One region of the Cobetia sp. 29-18-1 genome, then DNA from elsewhere that is predicted to be linked to it. Evidence: predicted binding sites of a transcription regulator. Region 1 holds the regulator's gene; each other region holds the start of a gene.
The links. Region 1 encodes PhoB, which activates phosphate uptake and scavenging genes when phosphate is short. Its sites were predicted from a motif close to TGTCATANNNNTGTCANA; they were not measured.
Positions count from the first base shown of each region.

Region 2: the regulator PhoB is predicted to act here: its motif matches at 2,609-2,626, upstream of QD208_RS15815 (NAD(P)H-quinone oxidoreductase).
Region 3: the regulator PhoB is predicted to act here: its motif matches at 1,867-1,884, upstream of QD208_RS03705 (UTRA domain-containing protein).

Region 1 covers NZ_JARWKS010000009.1:18,348-23,289, reverse strand. The annotation lists gene cysZ (sulfate transporter CysZ) at 1-164, shown strand, start outside; gene phoR (phosphate regulon sensor histidine kinase PhoR) at 303-1,625, opposite strand; gene phoB (phosphate regulon transcriptional regulator PhoB) at 1,633-2,322, opposite strand; gene ubiA (4-hydroxybenzoate octaprenyltransferase) at 2,546-3,436, opposite strand; gene QD208_RS08785 (chorismate lyase) at 3,504-4,061, opposite strand; gene QD208_RS08780 (FAD-dependent oxidoreductase) at 4,401-4,942, shown strand, end outside.
Region 2 covers NZ_JARWKS010000025.1:5,091-10,032, forward strand. The annotation lists gene QD208_RS15805 (sel1 repeat family protein) at 65-550, shown strand; gene QD208_RS15810 (hypothetical protein) at 811-1,317, shown strand; gene QD208_RS15815 (NAD(P)H-quinone oxidoreductase) at 1,526-2,494, opposite strand; gene QD208_RS15820 (lysophospholipid acyltransferase family protein) at 2,707-4,488, shown strand; gene QD208_RS15825 (TIGR00730 family Rossman fold protein) at 4,623-4,942, opposite strand, start outside.
Region 3 covers NZ_JARWKS010000003.1:158,531-163,472, forward strand. The annotation lists gene QD208_RS03695 (alkaline phosphatase family protein) at 1-250, opposite strand, end outside; gene QD208_RS03700 (extracellular solute-binding protein) at 343-1,431, opposite strand; gene QD208_RS03705 (UTRA domain-containing protein) at 2,075-2,845, shown strand; gene QD208_RS03710 (NYN domain-containing protein) at 2,998-3,555, opposite strand; gene QD208_RS03715 (hypothetical protein) at 3,761-3,949, opposite strand; gene QD208_RS03720 (NAD(P)-dependent alcohol dehydrogenase) at 4,280-4,942, shown strand, end outside.

The sequences.
Region 1 (4,942 bases):
AGCGCCTCAAGGCGCGCTGGTGGCCCTCACTGACCTTCGGCGCCGCGGTGTTCGTCATGACGCTGGTGCCGCTGGCCAATCTGCTGTTCATCCCGGGCGCCGTCGCCGGGGCGGTACTGATGTGGCAGAGCCACTACCGTCAGTTGCCGGCACCGCGTCGTTGAGACAGCCTGTCGCTGAAATAGCCGCAGCGTCGTCTGATTGACCAAACGAAACGCCCCGCAGTCGCCTCCTTTCGAGGTGGCTGCGGGGCGTTCTGCGTTGGGCTGGCGTCCGGGTCAGATCATCACTGAGTCAGCCCATCACTGGGCTAGCGCACTGCTGGCCTGGGGAGCGCTTGCCTGACAGGCGCGCTCGTCGGGGAAGTGACAGCGGAAGCGCGCACCCTCGCCGGGGTGGCTGTCGATCTCCAGATGGCCCTGATGGCGAATCAGCACATGCTTGACGATGGCAAGCCCGAGGCCGGTGCCTCCCGTGGCGGTGCTGCGGCCCTTGTCGATGCGGTAGAAGCGCTCGGTCAGGCGCGGCAGGTGCACCGGGTCGATGCCATCCCCATCATCTTCCACCTCGACCAGCAGGCCCGGGTCATCCGCCTTCCAGCGCAGGGTGATATGGCAGTCTTCGGGGGTGTAGCGCACCGCATTGAAGACCAGATTCGAGATCGCGCTGCGCAGTTCCTGCTCCTCACCGCGCAGTGACAGGCTGGCATCGGCCTCGATGGAGAAGGTGTGGCGCCCCTGGGACAGGCCTTCGGCGTCGTCGCGGATATGGCCGAGCAGGGCGCTCATGTCGATGCAGCGACCGTTGTCGGACAGTTCGTCGGTTTCCAGGCGTGACAGGGTCAGCAGGTCCTCGACCAGGTGCTGCATGCGGTCGGTCTGGCTCTGCATCTGGCCCAGTCCACGCTGCCAGCGAGGTGGCAGGTCATCGGCGTAATCGGAGTAGGTCTCGAGATAGCCGGCCAGCACCGTCAGCGGCGTGCGCAGCTCATGGGAGACATTGGCCACGAAGTCGCGGCGCATCTCTTCCAGACGATAGAGGCGGGTGACGTCACGCAGCATGACCAGACGCTCGTTGTCACCGAACAGGGTGATGGAGATCTGCAGCGTCAGGTTGTCAGACAGCGGCGACTGGAGCGTCAGCGGCTCGCGGTAGGCCAGCCGATTGAAGTAGTCGATGAAGACGGGGTCACGCAGATAATTGGTGATGTGCTGGCCACGGTCGTGGCTGGCCTTGAGACCGACCAGCTGCTCGGCAGCGCTGTTCCACCATTCCATGTCACCGTGGTTGTCCAGCATCACCAGGCCGTCGCGCATGGCCTCGGAGGATTCCTGGATACGGTTGAGGATGCTGCGCAGTCGCTCCTGAGCCTGACGCTGGCCCTTCTGGTAGCGGTAGAGACGATCGAGCAGGTCTCCCCAGACGCCATCGCCGGGCGGCGGCTCTTCATGGGGATTGGTGATCAGCCAGGTGTAGAGGCTCTTCAAGTGCTTGAGATGGACGAACAGATACAGCGAAAGGCCCAGCGCCAGGCCCCAGCCCAGATGGCCCAGCAGGCCACCGATAAGGCCGAAGCCACCGGCAAGGTAGCCGAGGCGCCATAGCTCGTTGGTCCAATAGCGCATGAATCCCTCAGGCCTGAGCGCTGAAGCGGTAACCGGTGCCGCGGACGGTCTGGATCAGATGCTGATGGCCTGTGCCCAGCGCCTTGCGCAGGCGACGGATGTGCACGTCCACGGTGCGCTCCTCGACATAGACGTTGCCGCCCCATACCTGATCGAGCAGCTGGCTGCGCGTGTAGGCACGCTCCTGATGCGTCATGAAGAACTGCAGCAGGCGATATTCGGTCGGGCCGACATCCAGCGAGTTGCCGTGGGCGGTGACGCGGTGGCTGGCCGGGTCGAGCATCAGGCCTTCGACTTCCACCGCCTCCTCGACTCCCTTGGGAGTGGTGCGACGCAGCACGGCCTTGAGACGGGCGACCAGCTCGCGCGGCGAGAAGGGCTTGGTGATGTAGTCGTCGGCACCGGCTTCCAGGCCTTGAATCTTGTTGTCTTCCTCGCCCTTGGCGGTCAACAGGATGATCGGCAGCTCCGAGGTGGTCTCGTCACGCTTGAGACGCCGCGCGAGCTCCAGGCCACTGGTGCCCGGCATCATCCAGTCCAGCAACAGCAGATCGGGCTTTTCATCGACGACGATGGCGTGGGCGTCCTGGGCATTGTCTGCCTCCAGCACGCGGTAATCCGCCATTTCGAGGGCAACGGCGATCATCTCGCGAATCGAGGATTCATCGTCGACAATCAGTACGGTCTTGGAGCTCATCGCTAGATCCCATGCAGCAGTCGGCGCACGCGCCAGAATGACAAGTCGATGACGATTACAACCCGCTTATATGACAACGAGATGACAACTGCCAGCATGGCAGCTTGCACGCAAGCCTGCCAGCCACCTTGGAGGCGCGGCAGGCAGGCATGATCCGTGGGCTGGGAAGCAACAGAGGGCAGGGGTCGCTTTAATTTAAATAATACTAATGTTTATGCAGGAGTCAGCTCATCGGCCAGGTCGCAAGGGCGATACCGGCGAAGATCAGCAGCCCCGTCCAATGATTGTTGAGGAACGCCTGGAAGCAGGGCGCACGCTCACGCTCACGGATCAGACGTTGCTGCCAGACGAAGGTGACGGCGGCGGCAGCCAGCCCCAGCCAGTAGAAGATGCCCAGCGCCAGGTGCAGGCCGATGCCGATCAACATCACCAGCATGCCCAGCTGCAACAGGCCGATCATCAGCTTGTCGGCACGCCCGAACAGCACGGCGGTGGACTTGATGCCTACCTTGAGGTCGTCATTGCGATCGACCATCGCGTAGGCGGTGTCGTAGGCCACCGTCCACATCAGGTTGGCCGCGAACAGCCACCAGCCGTAGGTCGGTACCTCCTCCAGCGTCGCGGCGAAGGCCATCGGAATCGCCCAGCCGAAGGCGGCGCCCAGCACCACCTGGGGCAGATGATGGAAGCGCTTCATGAACGGATAGCTGGCCGCCAGCAGTACGGCGACGATCGACAGCAGCACCGTGGTCAGGTTGGTGAAGCACACCAGCACGAAGGCGGCCGCGACCAGCCCCCCGAACAGCGTCAGCGCCTCGCGCTCCGAAATGCGACCCGAGGTCAGCGGCCGGTCACGCGTGCGCTCGACATGCTTGTCCCAATGGCGGTCGGCGTAGTCGTTGATGACGCAGCCGGCGGCGCGCATCAGATAGACCCCGGCGATGAAGATCAGCAGGGTCGTGCGCTCGGGAATGCCATCTGCCGCCAGCCACAGTGCCCACAGGGTCGGCCACATCAGCAGCCAGGTGCCGATGGGGCGGTCCAGCCGTGTCAGGGCGAGGTAGTCGGCCAGTCTGGAAGGACGCGAAGCGGCGGAAGTGGATGACGCGGTCATCGGGGCTCCTGGGCGGGTGGTAGTGGGCAAGGGAAGAGAGGGAAACGAGGCCAGTCGGGCGCAAGGCTCAGGCCAGCTGCAGCGCGTGCTGGAAGGCCGGCGTGAAGCCCTCCTGCACCAGCACCTTGAAGCGACCATGCGAGAACATCGAGCGGCGCATCCACAGGCTGGTGGTGCGGGCCAGCGGCCTGGGGCTCGAAAGCACCAGCGGGGCGCGGCTGACATCGATGGCGCTGCGGGTCAGGTCGGGCTGGCGAAACAGCCAATGGCCCAGCGAGCGCTCGCCCAGCGTCGAGAGGCGATGACCGTGGGCCAGGTCCAGCGCCGCCAGCGAGCGTGCGATCACCCATGGCGTATCGCCATGACAGAGCGCCACTTCGCGCCGCCAGACATGCCGGCGTGGGCCGATGCCCAGCAGGCGTGCCTCATCCAGCCGCGCGGGGCCGGTGTCCTGCAGCAGCAGGCGCACGCGCAGGCCCTGGATTGGCTGGCCATCGCGTTCATCCTGCTGCTGCATGGCGCTGGCAAGACGCTGGGTCAGCGAGTCCGTCGAGGAGAGCCACGCCCACCAGCCGGCCGGCATGACACCTTGCAGCGCGGCAGCCGGCTGCCAATGACGGCGCACCGCCGCCGAAGCAGCGGGTGCGGCGCGCGTGGGCAAAGGCCAGCGAGGCGCAGGCTGGCACAGGGGCTCGGTTGACGAATGAGGCGCCTCACAGGTGGAGGTCTGTGGCGTGAGCGCTGCGCGATGAGGCTCGCCTGCTGGGCATCGGACCACGGTGAATTCCCTGTCAGGATGACGAAATGGCGAGTCTAGCATGGCCGGGCGGCCAGGCCTCCCGCTCAGGCATGCCTGCACTGCTGGCGGGCTGGTATGCTGGGCGCATTCATCGGCGTTCATGACGGACGCTGCTGGCGCTCTTTCATCAGCGCTTCCCTCGGATCGATCTCAGGAGATGGTGCCATGCGCGACCCTCGCACCCTTGTCATCATTGGTACCGGCATGGCGGGCATTGGTCTGGCGCGCGCGCTGCGTGCGCGTGACAAGGACAGCCGGCTGATTCTCATCAGCCAGGACAGCGGCCACGATTACGCCAAGCCCATGCTGTCCACCGCCTTCGCCAAGAAGATGTCGGCCACCGACCTGTCGCGTCAGGCGCCGGTGGCGCTGGTGGACGAGCTGAATGCCGAGCTGCGTATCCATCAACGCGTCACCGCCATCGACGGTGATGCCCGCCAGCTATGGCTGGGCGAGGAGTGTCTGGCCTATGACGAGCTGGTGCTGGCACTCGGCGCCGCGCCGCGTCGTCCCTTCCCCGTCGCCGCAGAAGTGGCCTCACGCGTGCAGAGCATCAATGACCTTGACGACTATGCGGCCTTCTGCGCGACGCTGGCGAAGGCCCGCGAGCGTGGGGAAGGCGGGCACGTGGTGATTGTCGGTGCCGGACTGGTCGGCTGTGAATACGCCAATGATCTGACGGCCGCCGGCCACCGCGTCACGCTGGT
Region 2 (4,942 bases), on a different contig from region 1:
GCGGGCTCAGGATCGGGCCAGGACACGGCGTCACCCCTCTTATTCTGTATCAAGGTTACTCGTCATGCCGCAGGCCCCAACCCTGATGACTGGACTGAAATACCGCCTGGCGGAGCGTCTGTTCCACGCCTCCTGGCTGTCCGGCTCTCAGCAGAAGCATCGTCTGACCATGCGTCTGTTCAATCACTGCGCCAATGCCGGTCACACCGGTGCGTTGTCATTGTACGGGCACATGCTGTTCCAGCGCGGCAACTCCGCTCAGGAAAAGGCCAAGGGCGCGCGTTTCGTCATCAAGGCCGCGCAGGCCGGCGACGTGCATGCCCAGTATCAGGCGGCGCGTATCTATGAGTATGGCTGTGCCCAGTATCAGAGCGATCCGGCCAAGGCCGTGACCTGGTACGCACGTGCCGCCGAGTGCCGCCATGCTCTCGCGGCCCAGCGCCTGGCGCGTGCCTATCGTGAAGGCTCCCTCGGTCTGGCGGTCTGCCCGCACAAGGCCGAGCAGTGGGAAGCCCACGCCCGCACGGGTGGTGAGGCAGACCTGCACTGAGCTGATGTACTGAACTGATGTACCAGCTGATGTGCTGCCCTCGCTGCCACTGACAACGCCCTCTTCGTGAGGGCGTTGTCGTCTCTGGCCCTCCCGCGCGCGTCTCTTGAACGTGATGCCAGCGTGATGGAGCAGATCGACCTGATGCCTGCGTTGACAGCGTCGCGCTCAGGACTCGCCAAGCAGGGGGCAATTCCCGTAACCTGAGGACATTCAACCTCTTCTCGCCCGGGCCCTGTCTGCCTGAGATACCTTGGGAGATTCGTGTGACGCTGCCTATTCTGCTCGATATTGAAGCCTCCGGCTTTGGCCGTGGTAGCTATCCGATCGAGATCGGGCTGGCGCGTGCCGACGGCAGCAGTTGCGCCTTCCTGATACAGCCTCTTGATGAGTGGGTGCATTGGGACCCGAAGGCGGAGCTGTTGCACGGCATCTCACGGGCACGGCTGGCACGCGAAGGGCGGCCAGTGCGTGAGGTGGCGCAGTGGGTCAATGATGAGCTGGGTGAGGCCGGAATCGCCTACAGCGACAGCTGGGGCTACGACAATACCTGGCTCTCGCTGCTGTTCTATCATGCCGGCATGCTGCCGCGCTTTCGTCTCGAGGCGCTCAGACGGCTGCTCGATGAGGAGCAGCTGAATTGCTGGGCGGAGCTCAAGGAAGCGGTGATCGCCGAGGGTGGCATCCAGCGCCATCGCGCCGGAGATGACGCCCGTCTGCTGCAACTCACCTGGCAGAAAGCCCAGTCGATCGGGCGTAGCGAATAAGCCTCTGCCAGGTGCCTCGGGGTCTACGCCTGGCGGCATGAGCGACACTGCTGTCAGGCCGGGTGTTGTCAGGTCAGATGTTGTCAGGCGGAGCAGTGAGCACGAGATAGCGCCAATAAAGCCAAAAAAGCGGCAGCCCAGTGGGCTGCCGCTTTTTCATGCTGCCGTTTTTTTCATGCTGCTGATGTCATCAGCGCCATGACGAGGCTCAGGCGCCCGTCACCGCCAGCAACACCTTGCCGGTGCTGGCGTTGTCCTGCACATAGGCATGCGCGGCATCGGCTTCCTGGATCGGCCAGCTCTTGTCGATATGCGGGCGCAGCTCACCCCGCGCCAGGCGCGGCCACACATGCACGTAGAGCGCATCCAGCACCATGCCCTTGCCATCGGGGGAGCGCGACCGCAGGGTCGAGCCGATCAGGCGCTGACGCTTCATCAGCATGCGACCCAGATCCAGCTCATCCATGCGCCCGCCCATCAGGCCGATCAATACCATGCGGCCATCCTGTTTCAGCACCTGCTGATTGTCGGCCAGATAGCCGCCGCCCACCGGGTCGAGAATCATGTCGGCGCCGCCCCAGTCGTTCACGGCCTCCACGAAGCTGCCATCGTGGCGATTCCAGCCGGCATCCGCGCCGAGGCGCAGGCAGGTCTCCAGCTTTTCCTGGCTGCCGACGGTCACGAAGCACGGATGCCCGAACAGCCCGCACAGCTGGATGGCGGTGGTACCGATGCCGCTGGCACCGGCATGCAGCAGCACGCGCTCCTTGTGCTTGAGGTTGCCCTCGATGAACAGGTTCAGCCAGGCGGTGGCGAACATCTCCGGCAGCGCGGCGGCGTCTCGCAGGCTATAGCCCTCCGGCACCGGCAGCACCTGCAGGGCGTTGACGACCACTTCCTCGGCATAGCCGCCACCGGACAGCAGTGCACAGACCGGATCACCGACCTTGAAGCGCTCGACGTGGCGGCCGACCTCGCGAATGGTGCCACTGACCTCCAGTCCCAGGATCTGACTGGCACCTTCGGGTGGTGGATATTGGCCGGCGCGCTGCATCAGGTCGGCGCGGTTGACGCCGGCCCAGGCCACCTCGATACGCACCTCATCCGAGGCGATCCCGTGCGGGGCCTCGGTTTCCTGCCAGACCAGTGATTCATTCTCGACGGCTATCGCAAACATTCGCTCTCTCCTTGGCGTGGCAGTCGCGCTGCCTGTTCGTACGCGGATGATCTCCGTGCCGGGGCGCATCGGCCGCGGATCACGTGGGCGACTGTCATCTCACTGTACGGGGACTGTGACGCATCTGTCATGAAGTGGCGCGAACCTGACGTGATATCAAGCCCCATGATCCAGACATCGCGTTCCGCACTCCGTGCGGCCAAGGAGAGAGCATGATCGATACTGCCCGCGTCATCGCTGCCAAGTATCCTGCCTTTGCCAAGCGTCACCCGCTGATCCGGCGGCCAGCTCTGGCCATGCTGCGGCGCCTGGTGCACGAGGGCGAGATCAATGCCTTCCTCGGCGAGAACTCGGACCAGCGCGGTTTCGACTTCATTGACCGCGTGCTCGATCACTTCTCCTTCGGCTACTCGGTGTCCTCGCGGGAGCGCGAGAACATTCCGGCCTACGGGCGTGTCGTCATCGTCGCCAACCATCCGCTGGGGTCACTGGATGGCCTCGCGCTGCTCAAGCTGGTCGGCGAAGTGCGCCGCGACGTCAAGATCGTCGCCAATGACATCCTGATGAAGGTCGAGCCGCTGGCACCCTTGCTGCTGCCGCTGGACAACCTCAGTCGCCGTGGCTATCGCAAGAGCAGTGGTCAGATCTGCGATGCGCTGATGAATGAAGAGGCCGTGATCATCTTCCCGGCCGGCGAGGTCTCGCGTGCAGGCCCGACCGGGCCACGCGATGGCAAGTGGCTGTCGGGTTTCCTGCATTTCGCGCGCAAGACCAACGCGCCGGTGCTGCCTATCCACGTCAGCGGGCGCAACTCGACGCTCTTCTATGCGCTGTCGTCGATCAACCGCAGCTTCGGCACACCCCTGCTGGCGCATGAGATGTTTCGCCAGCGCGAGCGGCAGCTCAAGCTGCGCATCGGCGAGCTGATTCCGCTGGAGCGCCTCGACAGTGATGCCCTCAATACCAACGCCAAGACGCGTCTGCTGCGCAAGCACCTGTATCGCATCGGGCGCGGCAAGCGTGGCCTGTTCGTGACCGAGAAGGCCATCGGCCATCCCGAGGAGCGCCAGGCGCTGCGTGAGGAACTGACGCCCTGTGAATTGCTGGGTGAGACCCGCGACGGCAAGAAGATCTATCTGTTCGATGCCTTCCCCGGCTCCAGCGTGATGCGCGAGATCGGGCGACTGCGCGAGATCAGTTTCCGGCGGGTCGGCGAGGGCACCGGCGAGCGGCGCGATATCGATCGCTATGACGCCCACTACCGGCATCTGGTGCTGTGGGATGACGCCGATCTCGAGATCGCCGGTGCCTATCGCATCGGAGAGGTACGCAAGATCATGGCGGCACATGGCGAGAAGGGGCTCTACAGCCCGACCCTGTTCCGCTTCACGCCCGAGATGTTCGAGCGCATGCAGGACGGTCTGGAGCTGGGGCGCAGCTTCGTGCAGCCGCGCTACTGGGGGCGGCGCAGCCTCGATTACCTGTGGCAGGGGCTGGGCGCCTATCTGCGCTGTCATCCCGAGATTCGCTGGCTGTTCGGCCCGGTCACGCTCTCCAACAGCTATCCGGAGGCCGCCAGGGCACTGATCGTCAGCTACTACCGTCACTATTACGGGGATGATGAGGGGCTGGCGCGTGCGCGGGCACCGGTTGCCCAGAGCGTGCCGGGCAGCGCCGCCCATGAAGCGGAGCGCCTGTTCGATGGTCAGGACGCCGATGGCGATTTCCGCCGCCTGCGTGCCCAGCTGGATGCGATGGGTGTGACGGTGCCGACGCTCTACAAGCAGTACGCCGAGGTCACCGAGCCCGGTGGCACCCGTTTCCTCGATTTCAGTGTCGACGCCGATTTCGGTTACTGCATCGACGGCCTGGTGATGGTCGATGTCGAGCAGGTCACCGCCAGCAAGCGGGCGCGCTATATCGGCAAAACCGTTCAGCAGCAGGCCGCCTCGGAGGATGCCGTTGAGGCTGTTGGCGAGACGGCGCTGAACTGAGGTGGCGCGCTGCTGAGATAGCGCGTTGAGCTGAGACGGCCGCTCGCAGAGTCACTCCCCATGGCGCTGGCGTCATGCGCTTGATGGGGAGTGACGCGACAGCCTGTCAGGTCTCAGGCCTTACGTCTCAAGCCTTACGTCTCGGGCGCCAGTCGCTTCAGCAGGGGCGCGATCTCGCGCTCGCTGATCAGGCGTGCGCGAGTGTCCGCATCGAGGAAGCCCGCCTCGACGGTGCGGTCCAGAAACTCGAGCAGGGGCGCGAAGAAGCCGTCACTGTCGAGGACGGCGATCGGCTTGGCGTGAAAGCGCAGATACTGCCAGGTCCAGGTCTCGAACAATTCCTCCAGGGTGCCAATCCCGCCGGGCAGGGTCACGAAGGCATCCGCCAGTGCGGCCATCTGCGCCTTGCGCTCATGCATGTCCGCCACCTCGATCAAGCGCGTCAGACCGGTAT
Region 3 (4,942 bases), on a different contig from region 1:
TGGCAAGGTCGAACAGGCTGATGCCGCGTGAGCGACGCACGATACCGTTGTTGACGATACCTGAGTCGACAGGCAGGTCGCCGGTCAGCAGGCATTCATAGAGCGGGCGCGACATGGCCGGCAGCTCGCAGTCCAGTGATTGATACTGGCCACGGCCGGCCTCGACCAGGGCACTCAGATAGCCCATGGCATGATGACCCACGGCATGGTTGAGGCCGTCGAGCACGACAAGAATGACACGCTGAGACATGGTGACTCCGTGAAGCTCAAGACGGCACCGCAAAGGCGATGCCGTCTGTCAGGATGGTGCGCGCTCTGCTCGCGTGAAGCAGAGGCCGGGGATCACTGCTGGTGGATCAGTACCTGGGACTGCCACTGACGCGGCAGCTGTTTGGCACTGGCTTCCCAACCCGCGAAGTCCTGGACCGGACGAGCATTGGCGTACTGCTCGTTGGGCAGCAGCTTGGCGGCGATATCCTCGGGCAGGGTGAGGTGCTCGGCGCGGATCGGACGGGCATAGCCCTTGGCCAGATTCAGCTGACCGGCATCGGAGAGGATGTACTCTCGGGCCAGCTTGGCGGCATTCGGGTGCGCGGCATGCTTGTTGATGATAGTGGCGTAGCCGGAGGTGACGGAGGCATCAGACGGAATGACGACCTCGAAGGTGTCGCGGTTGATCTGATCGCGATAGTTCAGGGCATTGAAGTCCCACAGCAGGGCGACTTCGACTTCGCCTTTCTCCAGGTTGGCGATGCTCGGCTCTGCCAGTGACAGACGGCCCTGGCGCGCCAGTTCCGCGAAGACTTCCAGGCCCGGTGTCAGGTCGGATTCCTTGCCGCCATTGGCGAAGGCAGCGGCCAGAATGGCGTTGTTGGCCTGTGAGGCCTTGCCCACCGCGCCGACGGACACCTTGTAATCACCCTCGGCGAGGTCGGCGAAGGAGGTCGGGCGCTCATCTTCACTGACCAGTGTCTTGTTGATCATGAAGGAAATGGTGCCGGTGTAGCCCAGTACCCAGTGGCCATCCTTGTCCCTGGCCCACTCCGGGATCTGCTCCCAGGTGGTGGTCTTGTAGGCCTGGGTCACGCCTTGCTGCACCGCGATCGGACCGAAGGCGAAGCCCACGTCACCGATATCGGCGGTGGCGTTCTCACCCTCGGCCTTGAACTTGGCGACTTCCTCGGCGGAGCTCATGTCGGTATCGCTATGCGCGATGGAATACTTCGACTCGAGGTCTGCCCAGGTGTCCTTCCAGTTGGCCCAACTGTCCGGCATGCCGACGCTATCGACACGGCCTTCGGACTGAGCGGCCTCGAGAAGGTCAGCCGGCATGTCGGCGGCACTGACGGAGGCACTGCCCAACAGGGCGGCCATGCAGGTGGAAACCAGCAGGCCGGTGGAGCGGGATGAGGTAGTGGCAATCGACTTCAAGGAGATTTCCCCAGTAGGTGATGAACAATCGCTGCGCTGAAGGTACGGCGTGACGGGCATCAGGCACTCTGTCGACACGCTGAGAGCACGTCCGGGTGCTCAGGTCATTGCTCAGGCCAGTTCCAGATCATTGACCAGACCAGTGCTCTGCCAAGTGCTCAGGCAAGTGCCGAGACAGCCGAGACTGTGTGGTCTAGTTCAGTTCGAAAGGCACGATCGACTCTAGCGCTCGCCTGTGACAGTTGCGTGTCGTCAACATGTCGTTGTCATGGCATGGGATGGCGGCTCTGTCTCTGCCTTCTTCATACCTTCTTCGTGCCTTGCCGCGGGCCCCGGTCCTCGCTATCTTCCAGAGCCATAAGTGTGCAAAGCATGGGCGTACAAGGCATGAGCCAGCGTGTGATGACTGGCCTGTCGTGGCAGCCAGACCTGCGCTGTCACCGAGTTGTCACGCCAATGCCACTATTCTCCTCATGCGTGTCTCGACAAGCGTGTCTTGAAAAGTCGCACTGAGCTTTGCGGGGTATCTGAACTAGACCACAGAAATCGTTTCGCTCTGACCCTTTCCATCCTGGACGCCCTGGATGTCATGCAAGTGACTCGCCAGAAATTACTGTCTTTCGTTATCTTTCAGGAACTTCGCATGCCTTCATCTTCGCTTGAGCCCCAGAGTGACGCCGCTTCATCGGCAACTTCTGACACGGATGTCCCCGTGGCAGGGCTCAAGGGCAAGCTGCTGAACCATCTTGAGGCAGCGCCGTTACGCGCTTCACAGCGCCTGCCCTCCGAGCGCGAGATGATCGAACGCTTTGCCACGACGCGGGTCACCCTGCGCGATACCTTGCTGCAGCTGGAGGCGGAGGGGCGTATCTATCGCGAGAATCGGCGGGGCTGGTTCGTCTCGCCGCCACGACTGCGCTATGACTTGCTGGCGTGCCTGCCATTTCGCGACATGGTCGAGTCACAGCAGCGGGTGGCCAGCACCGAGGTACTGGCGGCAGGAGAAGTCGCCGCCAACGCGGTGATCGCTCGGCGGCTGGGGATTGCGGAGGGCTCAGTGGTCTATCGGATCACTCGCGTGCGGCGTATCGATGAGCGGCGCGTGCTGCATGTCTGCCATCACCTGCGACGTGACTGCTTCCCGGGCATCCTCGATTTCGACCTCGCTGCCCACTCCCTGACCGACCTCTACCGGCACGAATACGCCATCCGTGTCAGTCGCGTCAGCTTCGAGCTGGCCTCCACGGTGTTCGACGCTGAGGCCGCCGCTGCGCTGAACGCCGCGCAGGGCAGCCCCGCGCAGCGCATCACCCGCATCAACTTTGATCAGAATGGTCGCGCGGTGGACTGCGATGATGAACACTGGCGCCACGATGCCATCGAATTGACGCTGAGTGCCGCACCACAGGGCTAGTCGGCAAGTTCGTGGCGAAGCCTGAATGCCTGGCAAGCCGCTGGTGGCCTAGACGAAAACGCCCGCACATCCTCTTGTTTAGTGGAGGGCGTGCGGGCGTTTCTTGTGCGATGGGCAGGGTTCGAGCGCGGTTGAGACCCGATCGATCGGTATCAGCGCATCAGCAGGCTTTCATCGACTTCGCGGAAGTGATGGGCGCTTTTCATCAGGGCGAGGGCTGTGAGGGCTTCGACGCCATAGACGCGGGTGGTGATGGCGTGGCGGGTGGCGACATGATCCAGCAGCAAGGCGAAGTCGCCATCGCCGGAGGCGAGGATGATCTCATCGACCTCGGGGGCGGCTTCCATCACGTCGATGGTGATGCCGACATCCCAGTCGCCCTTGGCCGAGCCGTCGCCGCGCTGGATGAAGGGCTTGAGTTTGACCTCAAAGCCTATCTCGCGCAGGCGCTGCTGGAATTGCTGCTGCTTGGGGTCGCCACGGTCGATCGCATAGGCGTAGGCATGTTGAATCGAGCCGAGGCGCTCGAGCTCTGCCCACAGGCGACGATAATCGAACTGCCGACCGAAGGTGTCGCGGGTGGTGTAGTAGATGTTCTGCACATCAATGAAGACGGCCAGGCGTGTGCGTGCCCCATCCGCGTCGCGAGTGCCATGCACGCTTTGCTGGCGGGAGTCGAGAGCGCTGTCGCGCGAAGAGGATGCTGGCATGGGCGTCGCCGTGGCGGGAGGAGCAAGGGCAGGCAAGAGGTGATTTTCCTCTCCCCAGAAAGAAGCCGGCCGCTACCTGATGATGCAGGGCAGCGGCTGGAGATCTAGCGATGAACAACGCTGTTACCGGTCAGTGACTCGATGGCAGACGCCAGTTGAGCAAGGCGAGCAGCGCGTTCGGGCACCAAGGCTTGATGGGCAAGCCTCAGCTCTTGGCAGCAGGGTTTGACGGCTTGGTCGGCTTGACGCCAATGACCTGGCCGCTGACACCGGATTCAATCACATCCACTTTGCCACCACGGTCCAGGAAGGCCTGCATCTGAGCTTCAAGCGAGGCTGAGGTTTCGACAGCAGCCGGTGCTTTTTTCTTTGCAGCAGTACGAGTATTCGCCATACGGGACTCCGTTCCAAGACGTGAGGGGTGAAGATGCATGATAACACAGTGGCAACTTTGCTGCTTGATGGCGTCAATTTGGAATCAGAAGCAAGATGTTTTGCGTCGCTTTCCCTTGTGTCTGCAAGCCTCGCGCAGCTTGGTGGGGCGCTGTTGCGATCTGACCAACACAGTGATGCAGGGCAGCCAAGCCATTGAAATGTCGTGCTGTCGGCAAGAAGTTAGTGGGCATGATCGCGATTGCCGCATGGCATGCGAATCCTTTTACGGGCGCTGAATCATCTTTGATGACCAGGCTGTCCGACGCTCAGCCAAGCAAGGAGAGACTCCATGACAAGCCCTTCCAACGGTAATTTTGACGGCCAGACTCGCGCTTATGCGGTGGCATCCGAAACGGCAGACCTGGCGCCCTGGAACTTCGAGCGTCGCCAGCCGCGACCGGATGACGTGGCCATCGAGATTCTCTACTGCGGTGTCTGTCACTCGGATCTGCACGTCGGCCGCAATGACTGGGGCTTTTCTCAGTATCCGCTGGTGCCGGGGCACGAGATCGTGGGTCGGGTGACCCAGGTGGGCAATGACGTCAGTCAGTACAAGGTGGGCGACATGGTCGGCGTCGGCTGCATGGTGGATTCCTGCCGTGAATGCAGCGCCTGTCAGAAGGGGCTCGAGCAATATTGCCTCGACGGCATGACCATGACCTACGGCAGCCCGGACCGTCACGATGGCAGCCTCACCCAGGGCGGCTATTCCGACAAGATCGTCGTCAGCGAACGCTTCGTGGTCTCCATCCCGGACAAGCTCGACCCGGCAGTGGCCGCGCCGCTGCTGTGCGCGGGTGTCACGACCTATTCGCCGCTGCGTCACTACGGCGTGAAGTCCGGCGACAAGGTCGGGGTGATCGGCATGGGCGGCCTAGGCCACATGGGCATCAAGTTCGCCAAGGCGATGGGTTGTGAAGTGACGCTCTTCACCCGCAGCGAGAGCAAGGTC